4 regions of the Roseburia sp. OM04-10BH genome follow, and region 1 is predicted to be linked to each of the others. Evidence: predicted binding sites of a transcription regulator. Region 1 holds the regulator's gene; each other region holds the start of a gene.
What was found. The regulator Rex, encoded in region 1, represses fermentation and respiration genes when NADH is low (regulators of the CRP and FNR family bind a similar motif). The targets are predictions, from matches to a motif close to ATTGTTAANTANTTAACAAT.
Positions count from the first base shown of each region.

Region 1 (3,892 bases):
CAAGGCAATCCGTGCTACATTAGAGAAAATGTTATAAATTTTATACTCCGGGAGGGCAGAATAGTGTGCCGTCCCGGAATTTTCAGCTATAAAAAGCCCCTTGTAAAGAATGCTTTACTTATGGGGCGAAGAGAAAAAGTGAGGAGACTTCCATGATTTTAGCCTGTCAGAATATCAGTAAATCCTTTGGGACAGACACCATAATACAGAATGTTTCTTTTCATGTAGAAGATAATGAGAAAACAGCAATTGTCGGCATCAATGGTGCCGGCAAATCTACGTTATTGAAAATTATAGTGGGAGAGCTGGCACCGGACAGTGGCGAGGTAACCGTTGCAAAAGGAAAAACCATCGGTTATCTTGCCCAGTATCAGGATAAAGACAGCAACGAGACCATTTATAATGAAGTGCTTCATGCCTGCGATGCATTAATCGAAAAAGAAGAAAAGCTTCGTAAAATGGAAGAAGACATGCAGCATGTAAGCGCAGATGAATTAGAGAAATATATGGAGCAGTATAACCGTTTCAGCCATGCCTTTGAGTTAGAGGGCGGACTGACTTTTCGCAGTGAGATAAACGGTGTGTTAAAGGGACTTGGTTTTTCGGAAAATGATTTCGGAAAGAAAATGTCAGAGTTATCCGGAGGACAGAAGACCAGAGTGGCATTAGGCAGACTTCTGGTGACAAAGCCTGATATTATCATGCTCGACGAGCCGACCAACCACCTTGATATGGCATCGATTGCATGGCTTGAAAACTATCTTTTGAATTATAAAGGAGCCGTAATTATCGTAGCCCATGACCGTTATTTCTTAGACCGGATTGTTACGAAGGTAGTGGAAATATCCCGCCATACGGCAACGGTATTTCCGGGAAATTATACCGCATATGCGAGGCAGAAGGAAATACAGCGGGAAAGTCTTTTGCGACAGTATTATAACCAGCAGCGGGAAATCAAGCACCAGGAAGAAGTAATATCCAAGTTAAAATCCTTTAACCGGGAAAAGTCCATTAAGCGTGCAGAAAGCCGTGAGAAGGCATTGGATAAAATAGAACGTATTGAGAAGCCAATCGATGAAAAAACAGATATGCATATTACATTGGAGCCGGAAATTACCAGTGGAAATGATGTACTTTCGGTGAAAGGACTTTCAAAATCTTACGAGCATAAACTGTTTTCAAACATTGATTTTCAGATTAAGCGAGGGGAAAAAGTTGCTTTAATCGGAAATAACGGTACCGGGAAAACCACCATTTTAAAGATAATCAATGGAATTGTAGACGCAGATGCCGGGGAGATAAAGCTTGGAAGCAATGTGGAAATCGGATATTACGATCAGGAGCATCAGAATTTAGACCCGGATAAGACGTTATTTGATGAAATTGCAGATGCTTATCCGAATCTGAAGGCAACGAAGATTCGAAATGTGTTAGCAGCATTTTTATTTACGGATGATGATGTGTTTAAGCGGATTCGTGATATCAGTGGTGGAGAAAGAGGCCGTGTTTCACTGGCAAAACTGATGTTATCCAATGCGAACTTCTTAATTTTAGACGAGCCGACCAACCACCTTGATATTATGTCAAAGGAAATTTTAGAGTCAGCCATCAATTCCTATACCGGAACGGTGCTTTATGTATCCCATGACCGTTATTTTATTAATAAAACTGCCAGCAGAATTCTTGATTTAAAGAATGAAACAATTCTAAATTATATTGGAAATTACGATTATTATCTGGAGAAAAAGGAAGTTCAGGAGTTAGCGGCGTTTGGCACAGCTACACAGGATCGTGCAGACAATTCAGGGGCAAAAGGAAATGTCATTGTTTCCGATGGAACTGGAGAAAATAATGGAACAGAGCAGATATCCGGCGGAGGAAAACAGAAGTTAAGCTGGGAAGAAATGAAGAAACAGCAGGCAGCAAAACGTAAGCTGGAAAACGAATTAAAGCGTACAGAAGATGAAATTGCTAAGAGAGAGGCAAAGATAGAAGCATTAAATGATGAACTGTCAAAGCCGGAGGTAGCATCAAATTCCTATGAATTAAACAAAATCCATGAGGAGCAGATGCAGGAAGAGGCAGCGCTGGAAGAACTCTATGCAAAATGGGAAGAATTAAGTTTACAGAAAGATTGTTAAAGTTGTAACACATTGACATCCTTTCGGCAAGAAACTATAATTATTGTAGGGTATTGAGAGCAGGAGGAACTGGCAGAATGAGCAAAGAAATATCACAGGCAGTAATTCGTAGAATGCCAAGATATTACCGATATCTGGGGGAACTTTTAGATGAAGGGGTAGAACGTATTTCATCGAATGAACTGAGTGCAAGAATGAAAGTGACCGCATCGCAGATCAGACAGGATTTAAATAATTTTGGTGGTTTTGGACAGCAGGGATATGGTTACAATGTACAATTTCTGTATGAAGAAATCGGAAAGATTATGGGATTAAATGAACAGCATAATATTATTATTATTGGAGCTGGTAACTTAGGACAGGCACTTGCCAATTATGTGAAGTTTGAAAAACTCGGCTTCGTCATAGTAGGATTGTTTGACGTGAATCCGGAGTTATGCGGAAAATCCATTCGTGGCAATAAAATCGAAATGATTGATAAACTGGAAGAATTTGTAAAGACACATAAGGTAGATATTGCTACACTGACTATGCCGAAAGAAAAGGCAGATGCTGTGGCAAACCAGCTGGTAAGCCTTGGTGTACATGCAATCTGGAATTTTGCCCATGTAGATCTGGAAGTGTTGGATGAAAATGTTGTAGTGGAAAATGTACATTTATCAGACAGCCTGATGCAGTTATCCTATAACATGACAAAGAACAAAAGGAAAAAGGAAACGCTGGAATAGAGGTGTTTTGCATGAAAGATGACAAGGAATTTCTGGAAGCATTAGAAAGCAGAAAAGTACCAATACTTGTATTGGATCAGAAATGGCACAGGCTTTTTGCTTTAAGCGGAAAAACCAGTGAAATCAAGCAGCTGGAAGAAAAGTTAAATCAGTTGTTAGAACAGCAGGGAAAGCTTAATAATGATTTGAAAGAACTGAAAAAGACAAAGAATCGGTTGATGAAAAGCATTGTTGTCAACATGGAAGGAACTCATGAGGAAAATGAGGGGGATATTTCTTCCAGAAAATTAGATGAAGACAAGAGACTGATTGATGAAGTCAATGTCAAAATGGAAGAAATTGAGGATGAATTAATTGAACTTCCACGAAATATAAACAGTGCAAATCAGGAACTTATGTTAGAAAGCATGCGTTACTGCTATGAGAGACTAAGACAGAACAGCAAAGAAGCAGATGAAATTACGGCTTGGATTGATAAGGTAAGGGTAGAACTTAAGAAAAATATCATCAAAAAACAGAACCGTGAAATCAACAACCGGCAGATTTATTCTTATATGCATGATATTTTTGGTGTGGATATTTTAAATATTTTTGATCTGCGGCAGGAAGATGAAGACCGTCTGCAGGGAAAAAAAGCGGTGGAAAATGCGGACGAAAGGAATTAATTTATGGAATATCTTGTAAATTCCCGGGAAATGAAAACATGTGATACCAATACAATCGAACATTTTAAAGTGCCATCCATGGTTCTGATGGAGCGGGCAGCACTTTCTGCGATAGAAGTAATACAGGAAAAAGAAATTTCATGTAACCGCGTGCTGGTAGTGTGTGGAACCGGAAATAACGGCGGCGATGGTATGGCAATTGCAAGATTGTTATACTTATCCCACATTCCGGTTGAAGTATATCTCTATGGAAATAAAACACATTTTTCAAAGCAGGCAAAAGAACAGTATGAAATCCTGGCATCATATGGTGTACCATTTATTGATGAAATGGAGGATGCAAATTCCTACAGCCTGA
Region 1 is NZ_QTZI01000003.1:147,327-151,218, forward strand. Features, by position in the region: gene DXB43_RS04580 (NADP-dependent isocitrate dehydrogenase) at 1-37, shown strand, start outside; gene DXB43_RS04585 (ABC-F family ATP-binding cassette domain-containing protein) at 153-2,141, shown strand; gene DXB43_RS04590 (redox-sensing transcriptional repressor Rex) at 2,219-2,869, shown strand; gene DXB43_RS04595 (hypothetical protein) at 2,881-3,534, shown strand; gene DXB43_RS04600 (NAD(P)H-hydrate dehydratase) at 3,538-3,892, shown strand, end outside.

Region 2 (3,892 bases), on a different contig from region 1:
AGGACTCCTTCGTTATGAAGGCGGTGTTGGTATTAATGGAATGAAGGCAAGAAGCCTGGAAGCGAAGAAAATATTTGGCTATGTACCGGAGATTCCGGCAATGTTTGAAGCACTGACGGTGCGGGAGCATATCGAATATGTGAAGCGGGCATATAACAGTGACATTACAGAGGAAGAAATAGATGCACTGCTGACACGTTTTGAACTTCTGGATAAACAGGAGAAGCTGGGAAATGAATTGTCCAAAGGAATGATGCAGAAGGTCAGTATCTGTTGTGCACTTGCTATTCATCCAAAGGTTGTGATGTTGGATGAGCCAATGGTTGGACTTGACCCGGCAGCCATAAAAGAACTGAAAGAAGTTGTGCTTGAGTTAAAAGAGAAAGGCTGTACCATTCTTATCAGTACCCATATGCTTGAAATGGTAAAAGATTTGTGGGATGTGATGTTTGTAATGGAACAAGGGAAAATTATAGCAACATTTAACAAAAATGAAATTGCGGATAAAGACATAGAAGAACTGTTCTTTGAAGTGACAGAACCAAAGACTGGTGGTGAAGAACATGAGTAGTCTTTCCTTTGTTTTTTCCCAGACCATTAAGAATAAAGTGAAGCGGAGCCTGAAACGGCCACAGACTTTTCTTGCACTGGTATTTGTTGTTTTATATGCAGCATTGGTATTGTATGGACTTGGTTCCATGTCTGTCGATTTCGGATTAAACAGCCCGGAAGGAATTGCAACTGTTTTATCCGTACTGATGGTTATGATTGTTCCGGCAAATCTGATTTCCTATATCAAGAGAAAAGGACTGTTGTTCCGCCCGTCAGAAGTACATTTTGTATTTGCTGCACCGGAAGAACCGAAGAAAGTTATTCTTCATGCCGGAATGAAGCAGTTCTTAACCAATTTTATTGTTGAACTATTTGTACTGGTACTTGGAATTGGTGTATTTGGTGTTACACCATATAAGATGATTTTATATTTCCTTTATGCTGGTGTACTGGAAAATATTTTAGAGGGAGCGTTAATGATTATCTGCTATGGAAATGAAACACTTCCCAAACAGTTCTTTACCGTACTTACTTATATTATGTATGGAGTAATGGCAGCTTTTGCACTGGTTGCAATCTACTTTGTTTCGGTGAAAGGTATGCAGTTATCTGTGTTTGTGGACTTAATCCAGCTTCCGGTGGTACAGCTGATTCCGATTATAGGCTGGGAAATTGCATTGATTCAGCTTATTATCATAGGCCCTGCAGGAATCAATGTGGTGGCAACCGTACTTCTTTTAACCAGTACTGTTTTTCTGGTACTTTATGCGAAAAAGATGAAGTGTACCGGAGAATTCTATGAAGATGCTGCAAAATTTGCAGAAGATTATGATGACCGGATGAAACGCTCGAAAAAGGGCGAGGTTGTAGTGGGAAATGGCAAGAAAAAGTATTTACGGAATGTAAAGATGGCTTATAAGGGAACTTACGCTAAAGCAATTTTCTACCGGCAGGTATTAGAATACCGTAAAAACCGTTTCTTTATCTTTGGCTGGAATTCGGTGCTGTTTCTGGTCATAGGTGTGGCAATTGCGGTTGTCTCTTATTATAATAAAATTTCCAGCCAGCCTTTTAAAATGTTTGTAATTCCGGGCGTCATTGCCTATGTTATCTTTATTTTCAGCGGTTATAAGACGAAGTGGTCGAAGGAACTGGCAAATCCATACACCTATCTGATTCCGGACAGCAATTTTAAGAAAATGTGGTATGCCACCAAAATGGAGCATATCCGTGCGCTGATTGACGGACTTCTGATTACGCTGCCGGGCAGTATCGTAATGGGACTTCCGGTGTCTTACATGATTTTGACCGTCATTTTATATATGTGCCTGAATGCTAATAAGCTTTATATGAATATGCTGGCAGATGTCGTGATAGGGAAAATGTTTGGAGAACTGGGCAGAACGATTCTTCGGATGCTGTTCCAGGGACTGGTATTATGTGTCGGAATCATTGTGGCAGTAGCAACGGGAGCGTTCATTTCTGTGACTGCAGGATTTATTATGATGATAGTCGTTATATTCCTGCTGACACTGGTTGGAGCAATCGGAGCATCCTTTGCATTTGAGCGGATGGAGGCATTAGATTAACAAATTGAGAAAATTAAGGGGCATTTCCTGTAAAAAAGACTGGACGAATGTCAAAAAATGTGAGAAAATGAGGGCGGTGTGTTAAATGTATAACAAAGTTTAACATGATATATATTTCATATCGAAAGGAGTCTTATAATGATTTACACGAAGGAAGTCGAAAACATGTGTCCTGTTGCCAAGGGCGCAAAACATGAGCCAGCTCCAATTCCAGAAGAAGGAAAATGGGTTCATTCCAAAAAAATTGAAGATATTTCAGGATTTACACACGGTGTAGGCTGGTGTGCACCACAGCAGGGTGCCTGCAAGCTTTCATTAAATGTAAAAAATGGTGTGATTGAAGAAGCACTGGTTGAGACAATCGGATGCTCAGGTATGACACATTCAGCAGCAATGGCAGCAGAGGTTCTTCAGGGAAAAACAATTCTTGAAGCATTAAATACTGACCTTGTTTGTGACGCAATCAATACAGCAATGAGAGAGTTATTCTTACAGATCGTTTACGGACGTACTCAGAGTGCATTCTCTGATGACGGACTTGCAGTAGGTGCTGGTCTGGAAGATTTAGGAAAAGGACTTCGTTCCCAGGTTGGTACTATGTACGCAACAAAGGAGAAAGGTGTTCGTTACTTAGAGATGGCTGAAGGTTATGTAACAGGCATCGCTCTTGACGAGAACAACGAAGTTATCGGATATCAGTTCGTTTCTCTTGGAAAAATGACAGACTTTATCAAAAAAGGTGATGACCCTAACACTGCATGGGAAAAAGCAAAAGGCCAGTATGGTCGTGTAGCTGATGCTGTTAAGATCATTGACCCAAGAGAAGAGTAAGAAAGGAGAGACGAAGATAATGGCATTATTTGAAGGATATGAAAGAAGAATTGACCAGATTAACGCTGTATTAAACAGCTATGGTATCAGCTCTATTGAAGAAGCTGAAAAAATTACAAAAGATGCTGGACTTGATGTATATGATCAGGTAAAGAAAATCCAGCCTATCTGTTTCGAGAACGCTTGCTGGGCTTACACTATAGGTGCAGCAATCGCAATCAAAAAAGGATGCAAAAGAGCTGCTGATGCTGCTGCAGCAATCGGTGAAGGTCTTCAGGCATTTTGTATTCCAGGTTCTGTTGCTGACCACAGAAAAGTAGGTCTTGGACATGGTAACCTTGGAAAAATGTTATTAGAGGAAGAGACAGAGTGCTTCTGTTTCTTAGCTGGACACGAGTCCTTTGCAGCTGCTGAAGGTGCAATCGGAATCGCTGAGAAAGCAAACAAAGTACGTCAGAAACCACTTCGTGTTATCTTAAACGGACTTGGAAAAGATGCTGCACAGATTATTTCACGTATCAACGGATTTACATTTGTTGAGACACAGTATGATTACAAAGCAGCTAAACTTAACGTTGTATATGAAAAAGCATATTCTAACGGACTTCGTGCAACTGTAAAATGTTACGGTGCTGATGATGTTCAGGAAGGTGTTGCAATCATGCATCATGAGAACGTAGGTGTTTCCATTACCGGTAACTCTACCAACCCAACACGTTTCCAGCATCCGGTTGCAGGTACATACAAGAAAGAATGTATCGAGCAGGGTAAGAAATACTTCTCTGTAGCATCCGGCGGTGGTACAGGACGTACCCTTCACCCAGATAACATGGCTGCAGGTCCTGCTTCTTATGGTATGACAGATACTATGGGACGTATGCATTCTGATGCACAGTTTGCAGGTTCTTCTTCCGTACCGG
Region 2 is NZ_QTZI01000004.1:234,730-238,621, forward strand. Features, by position in the region: gene DXB43_RS06350 (ABC transporter ATP-binding protein) at 1-571, shown strand, start outside; gene DXB43_RS06355 (putative ABC exporter domain-containing protein) at 564-2,141, shown strand; gene DXB43_RS06360 (iron-sulfur cluster assembly scaffold protein) at 2,280-2,972, shown strand; gene DXB43_RS06365 (GGGtGRT protein) at 2,992-3,892, shown strand, end outside.
Region 2: the regulator Rex is predicted to act here: its motif matches at 2,219-2,238, upstream of DXB43_RS06360 (iron-sulfur cluster assembly scaffold protein).

Region 3 (3,892 bases), on a different contig from region 1:
AGTAGTCTACCGTGCAGTGATTGTTCGTTAAACTACGGGAAACACGCTTTGCGGGTTTCTCTCGTAAATTATGCTAACTCGCTGAAGTATTTGATTGTACGAACCATCTGAGATGTGTAGCTGTTCTCGTTATCATACCAAGAAACAACCTGTACTTCGTACAGATCATCAGATACCTGGTTAACCATGGTCTGTGTTGCATCGAACAGAGAACCGAATCTCATTCCAACGATATCAGAAGATACGATTTCGTCTTCGTTGTATCCGAAGGACTCGTTAGCTGCTGCTTTCATAGCTGCATTGATATCTTCTTTTGTAACGCCAGCTTTCTTAACAACTGCTGTTAAGATTGTTGTAGATCCTGTAGGGGTTGGAACACGCTGAGCAGATCCGATTAATTTTCCGTTCAGTTCTGGGATAACAAGTCCTATAGCTTTTGCTGCACCAGTGCTGTTTGGAACGATGTTAACTGCTGCTGCACGAGATCTTCTTAAATCACCTTTTCTCTGTGGTCCATCAAGAGTCATCTGATCACCTGTGTAAGCATGGATTGTTACCATGATACCAGACTGGATTGGAGCATATTTATTTAATGCATCAGCCATAGGTGCTAAGCAGTTTGTTGTACAAGAAGCTGCTGAAATGATTGTATCAGATGCTTTTAATGTCTCATGGTTTGTGTTGTATACGATTGTAGGAAGGTCATTACCTGCTGGAGCAGAAATAACAACTTTACGAGCACCTGCATTGATGTGTGCCTGTGCTTTTTCTTTGCTTGTATAGAAACCTGAACACTCTAATACAACGTCAACTTTTAATTCACCCCATGGGCAGTTGTTTGCATCTGGGAATGCATAGATTTTGATTTCTTTTCCACATACGATGATAGAATCATCTGTGCAGGATACTTCATCAGCATGCTCATATTTACCCTGAGAAGAATCATATTTTAACAAGTGTGCTAACATTTTAGGGCTTGTTAAATCGTTGATTGCTACTACTTCGTATCCTTCAGCACCAAACATCTGTCTGAATGCCAGACGACCAATACGGCCGAATCCATTAATTGCTACTCTTACTGCCATTATTAATTCCTCCTAGAAATTTAATATAAAATATCTTTATTTGGGATTGTACCCAATCTGGTATTATTCTAACCAATTTTTGTCGAAAGTTCAAGTAGTTCCCATCACTTTGTTAATTTTTTCACTATTTTTATTTCTTCTTTCTCATTTTCAAACAAATGTTACAATAGCTTTTCCATTTTTCATACTGTCTTTTGACAGATTGTCAAATTTCTATTATAGTATTCTGTGTATTATATACAAAGATTTTACTATACTTGTGAAAATGTAACATTTTTCTTAGTAGAAATGTGTAAACACCGGGTAAGGTTTGTGCAATATGTAGGCGAAAGGAATGGGAAAGCTTCTTCCCGAAAACACTGGAACAGTTATGATGTGAGAATCCGCAGCACTTCACGGGCAGTATTTTTCTTGAAATTAGGCTGTCTTTCCGGCTGCTTTGACCGTATACTGCTTTTGTCTGCCAGCAGCGGATACCACACTTTGTCTGAAGGGACTCTAAGAATTCCTGCAAAGATATTTGATTTGCGGCAACCGGCACAAATTCATATCCATATTCAGATTGTGCCTCGCTGGTACATCCATGTACCAGCGTTGCCGGGTTGCAAAGGGAATTCTAAGAGTCCCTAACAGACGCTGTTCACGGTATCCGCACGCCGGCAGACAAAATGCAGTATACGGTCAAACATTGGAAAGACTGCTTATTATAAAAGAAAGAAAAATACTGCCGGTAGAAGTGCCGGATTCTTGCATACAAGCGTCCCGGTGCTTTTGGGAAGAAACTTTCTCATCCAGTTTCCCACCTGCACAACCTTACCCGCCATACACCACCCACAGAAAGGAGTACACTATGCTTTGGGACACACATATGCACACTGCTTTTTCTACCGACAGTGAGACCTCACCGGAATCCATGATTAAAGCCTCTATCGAACTGGGACTTGGCGGAATCTGCATTACCGACCATATGGATTATGATTATCCAAAAGAACATCCGGAGGATGAACCGGAATTTATCTTAGACACTCCGGTCTACTTCCCAACTATCCAGAAGCTGGGACAGCAATACAAAGATAAAATAAAAGTGCTGACCGGCATTGAGCTTGGATTGCAGCCTCATCTTGCAGCGAAACATCAGGAACTGATAAGCCGGTATGACTTTGATTTTGTCATCGGCTCTTCCCATGTAATCCACGGCAAAGACCCTTACTACTCCCGCTTTTTTGAAGGAAAAACCGAACAGCAGGCTTATCTGGAATATTTTAAATCTATCCTGGAAAATCTTGCGGTATTTGATCATTTTGATGTATATGGACATATCGATTATGTGGTACGCTACGGTCCAAACCGGAACCTTGAATATTCTTATCAGAAATATGCCGATGTCATTGATGCGATTTTAGAAAAGCTCATTGATATGGGAAAAGGAATTGAAATCAATACCGGTGGTTTCAAATATGGTCTGGGACATCCGAATCCAACAGAAGATATTATAAAACGTTATCACGAACTAGGCGGTGAAATCATTACCATCGGTGCCGACGCCCACAAACCGGAGCATGTTGCATTTGATTTTGCAAAAGTACCGGACATTTTAAAGGCAGCGGGCTTTCAGTATTTTACTGTATTCGAAAAGAGAAAACCGGCTTTTCTTCCGTTGTAAACTATGGGAATCACGCTTTACGAATTTCTCTTCTTATTGCGGTGTTCACCAAATCTGTATGCAGGCATGCGATTTTTCCTGTGTATGCAAAAGTAACGGCGCGGTTCGTCAACTGCGGAAACAACATAAATACAGTAAAGGGCACTTATCATGTCTCCTAAGTTGACAAACCACGCCGCCTTTTTCTATCATAAGAAAATTGTTTTTACTTCAAATCCTCCCCCAACAGATGCAGCCGTTCGAATGCATGATACAGTCCGTCTTCATCAATCTTATCTGTAACCATATCCGCATACTGTTTTACTGCCGGAATCGCATTTCCCATTGCCACTCCTGTTCCTGCAAATTGCAGCATTTCCACATCATTTGGTCCATCACCAAAAGCAATGGTATCTTCCCTGCCTATCTTTAACTCATCCATAAGCCGCTGCATTCCGGTTGCCTTGTTGACTCCCATCTTCGTCATTTCACCGGACATCTGACGATCCTTGCCAAAGCTTGCTCCGGTTATCTTGATATAATTTCCGACTTCCTTCTGCATCACATCCACCGGAATATCGGCATCAAAATACATTCCACTTTCAAGAGCCGGCATCTGTTCCGGATGTTCAACAAGCGTCATCCCGTTTAGAGCACCGTCAATATCAAGTCCAAGCCGCATACAGCGTTCTCTCATTTTCTTTGCATTCTCTTCATCCACATAACGTCCATTGATTCCCTGCAGCATAAAGCATGCACCGTGCTCCTTCAGCACCTCTACCATATCCTGCACCTTATCATTTGCCAGAACGCTATGGTAAATCACCTTATCATTTGCAGACACATAAGCACCTGCCGAAGCCACAATGGCATCAAATCCAAATTCTAAAAGCCATGGATACACATTCGTTACAGTTCTTCCGGTACATAACGAAATCAGATGTCCCCGCTTTCTGGCAATGCTTAATGCTTCCCTGGCAGATTCCGGCATGTGCATGGTGAAATCCACCAGAGTTCCGTCTACATCCAAAAAAATCAGTTTACGGCTCATTATTCTGCATCCCGAATCGCTTTTCGAACCGGAAGAACACAGCCAGGAGAAACAGATAATTCATCTACCCCCATCTCTAAGAAACGCTGGGTCAAAGTTGTATCTGCCCCAAGT
Region 3 is NZ_QTZI01000002.1:175,464-179,355, forward strand. Features, by position in the region: gene gap (type I glyceraldehyde-3-phosphate dehydrogenase) at 69-1,085, opposite strand; gene DXB43_RS03245 (histidinol-phosphatase HisJ family protein) at 1,936-2,748, shown strand; gene DXB43_RS03250 (HAD family hydrolase) at 2,954-3,778, opposite strand; gene ptsP (phosphoenolpyruvate--protein phosphotransferase) at 3,778-3,892, opposite strand, start outside.
Region 3: the regulator Rex is predicted to act here: its motif matches at 1,194-1,213, upstream of gap (type I glyceraldehyde-3-phosphate dehydrogenase).

Region 4 (3,892 bases), on a different contig from region 1:
AATTGGAATGGAAGAATATAAAGATAAAGCATCTTTTGAAGAATTTTTTAAGCAGAACTATGTCCCACTGGATTATAAATCCATTCGGAATGAGATGCGGGAGGCAGCCGGAGATGGATGGAGCCTTTTTACCGATGAATACAAATTCCGTGGAAAGCTAGATAAGAAAGATTTTATTGTGCATATGACAGGCGATGCCTACTGCACTTTTGAAGAGATTGTGGAAAATGCAATTGATGAGTTGAACAGCGGAATCCTTGACATTGTGATGGAAATCGGCAATGAGATGGAATTTGACAACGATACAGCAGAAATTTATTTTGATACCATTGAAAAGCAGTTGAAGGAAATGTTAGATGCCCTTTATGATGATGTGCTTAAAGATTTATAAAAGCAGGTAAAATAAACAGTAAAGATAGAAAAGACCCCGGAAGAACGATTGTATGAAAATTAGTTCTTCCGGGGTTTCTTATATGTCTTTAATATCAATCGGAGAGTTTGCTCATGGCACGGGATTTTTCAGAGCAGGCATTCTGGGCAGCAATTACGGTGCTGCGGAAGGAGCCTTCCTCTAATTTAGCCACAGCAGCAATGGTAGTTCCGGCCGGGGAGCAGACTGCATCCTTTAATTCACCCGGATGTTTACCGGTCTCTAATACCATTTTAGCTGCACCAAGAACGGACTGGGCAGCAAATTTATAAGCCTGGGCACGCGGCATTCCGTCATTAACGGCTGCGTCAGCCATTGCTTCAATAAACATATAGACGTAAGCCGGTGAGGAACCGCTGACTCCGACTACGGCATCCATAAGACTTTCCGGTACAATTTCTGCTTTACCAAAGCTTTCAAAGAGAGAGACAACCATTTTGGATTCTTCTTCTGTGATATGCTCATTTGGGGTAATGGCAGACATGGCTTCCTGAACCATAGCCGGTGTATTTGGCATGGTACGAACCAGTTTAATATCTTTGCTGAATAAAGATTCAATCCGTGAAATGGTCTGTCCGGCAGCAATGGCAACTATGATTTTGTCATCGGTAACACTGTCTTTGATTTCTTTGATGACTGTTTCATAAAGATATGGTTTTACAGCAAGAAAAATGATATCGGATTCTACAGCAACAGTCTCATTGTCTAAGGTGGTGCGGATACCATACTGCTCAGAAAGTGTATCCAGTGTGACCTGGGTTTTCGCACTGGCAATCAGGTGGCTGGCAGGAACCAGACCGGAAGAGATAATTCCGCCAATCATGGCACGACCCATATTACCGCTTCCGATAAAACCAATTTTTTTATCTAACATGATGCATTCTCCTTTTATGAAAGGGGATATCCCAGATGCTACTGGAATATCCCCTTTGATATTGTCTAAGTATAAGTTCAATTAGAAATCTGTTAAGTCAGCGGCTCTTCTCTCTAAGAAAGCACTCATGCCTTCTTTTTTATCATGGGTAGAGCAGGTTACGCCAAACAGGTTAGCTTCCATTTCAACAGCATTCTTGATATCCATATCATATCCGTTGTTGATAGCAGCTTTTGCGATAGATACTGCATAGCTTCCTTTAGAGATAATTTTCTCTGCCATAGCTTTTGCGGTTGGCATTAATTCTTCTTTTGCAACAACTTTGTTTACAAGTCCGATGCGGTATGCTTCGTTTGCATCGATGTTATCGCAGGTGAAGATCATTTCTTTTGCACGTCCCATGCCAACAAGACGGGCAAGTCTCTGTGTACCACCGAATCCTGGGATGATTCCAAGACCACACTCAGGCTGTCCGAATACTGCGTTGTCAGAAGCAATACGGATATCACATGCCATAGAAATTTCGCATCCGCCACCTAAAGCGAATCCATTAACAGCAGCAATAGTTACCTGTCTCATATTCATTAATTTAAAGAATGGAACAGAAGCTTTCATACCGAATGCTCTTGCTTCAGCAGCAGAGAAGTTAACCATCTCAGCGATGTCAGCACCAGCAACGAAAGATTTGAATTCGTTACCTTTCTTATCAGCACCACCGGTTAAGATAACGACTTTGATATCGTCTCTTCCCTCGATTTCGGTAAGAACAGTGTTCAGTTCATCCAATGTTTCGGAATTCAATGCGTTTAATGCTGCAGGTCTAGTAATAGTAAGAACTGCAATTTCGTTTTCAACTGTTAAAGTTAAGTTGTTCATGAAATAGGACCCTCCTGATTGATAAATTATTAACAATGTTTCAATACTTATAATGGTATAACTTTTGGAGGGATTTGTCAATAAAAACTGGTATTTTACAGGGATTGTGCTACAATAGGAAAAGACTTGTCATGTGATTACGCAATGGTTTTTGTGAGGAAGCGGATTTTTGGAATTTTAAGCAGCTTTTCTATAAGATTTTTTGTTGAAAGCAGAATGTATACAATTCTTAAAAGTGCTTTTTTCTTATTGTTGTCTGTTTTGCCGCCTGCTTTGACCGGATGCCTTTTGTGGTCCGTCTGTTACGGATATCTAAGGCACCTTTAAGCAGCTCTAGGCATTTCTGCTTATAAAGCTGTTTTTCCGGCAACCGGCGCATAGTCACATCCGTGCTCCAATGCGCCTTCCTGGCACATCCATGTGCCAGGATTGCCAGTTAACAAAAGAAATGCCAAGAGCTGCTAGCAAGGCACCTAAATGATATCCGTAATCAGGCGAACCGCAGAAGGCATACTGTCAAACATTGGAAAAACAGGCACTATCCCAAGAGAAAAAAGCACTTTTTTAGAATTGTAGCATTCTGATTTCTAAAAAGACTATAGAAAAGCTGCTTAAAATTCGAAAACCACTGCTTCTAAAAAATAATTGCGTAATTACATGACAGGACTTGTACAAAGAGAGGTCAATGAAAATGAAAGATACAAAATCATACTTATCAAAAATCGTACAGGATATGCCGGATTCCGGAATCAAGGATTTCTTTGATGTGGCAAATACCATGGAAGGTGCACTTTCACTGGGTGTAGGCGAACCGGATTTCCCGACACCGGAGCATGTAAGAGAGGCAGCAATTGCTTCTATAAAAAAGGGGGATACCAAATACACCGATAACCGCGGAACCGTAGAGCTGCGTGCAGCGGCAGCGGATTACCTGACAAAATTTGATTTGCATTATGATAAACAGGACGAAATACTGATTACCATGGGAGCCAGCGAAGGAATTGATTTAGCTCTTCGGACACTGGTGAATCCGGGGGAGGAAGTCTTAGTGGCAGAACCTTCCTACGTTTCCTATATTCCATGTATTGAATTATGTGGCGGTGTTCCGGTATCATTAAAATTAAGAGCGGAGAATAAATTCCGTCTGACCAGAGAACAGTTAGAGGAAAAGATAACGGAGAAATCCAAAGTCTTACTGATTTCCTATCCGAACAATCCGACCGGAGCCATTATGGAAAAGGAAGATTTAGAGGCAATCGCAGAAGTGGTAAAGGAACATGATTTGTTCGTGATTACCGATGAAATCTATGCAGAATTAACCTATGGAAAGAAACATGTTTCCATCGCATCCCTTCCGGGTATGTATGAGCGCTGCGTTGTATTAAACGGATTTTCCAAAGCATTTGCCATGACCGGATGGCGTATGGGAATTGCAGCAGGACCAAAGGATGTTATTTTCCATATGAATAAAATACATCAGTTTACAACTATGTCAGCAGGAACCACCAGCCAGTATGCGGCATTGGAAGCATTGACCAGTCCGGTGAGAGATGAAGAGATTGCAGTCATGCGGGAAGAGTATGATGCCAGAAGAACACTGATGGTAGAGGGATTCCGTAAGATGGGATTAGCCGTAGCAGAACCGGAAGGCGCATTCTATGTATTTCCGGACATTCGAAAAACAGGATTTACCAGTGAAGAATTCTGTAACC
Region 4 is NZ_QTZI01000010.1:87,763-91,654, reverse strand. Features, by position in the region: gene DXB43_RS11020 (hypothetical protein) at 8-391, shown strand; gene proC (pyrroline-5-carboxylate reductase) at 486-1,304, opposite strand; gene DXB43_RS11010 (enoyl-CoA hydratase-related protein) at 1,386-2,180, opposite strand; gene DXB43_RS11005 (pyridoxal phosphate-dependent aminotransferase) at 2,872-3,892, shown strand, end outside.
Region 4: the regulator Rex is predicted to act here: its motif matches at 2,198-2,217, upstream of DXB43_RS11010 (enoyl-CoA hydratase-related protein).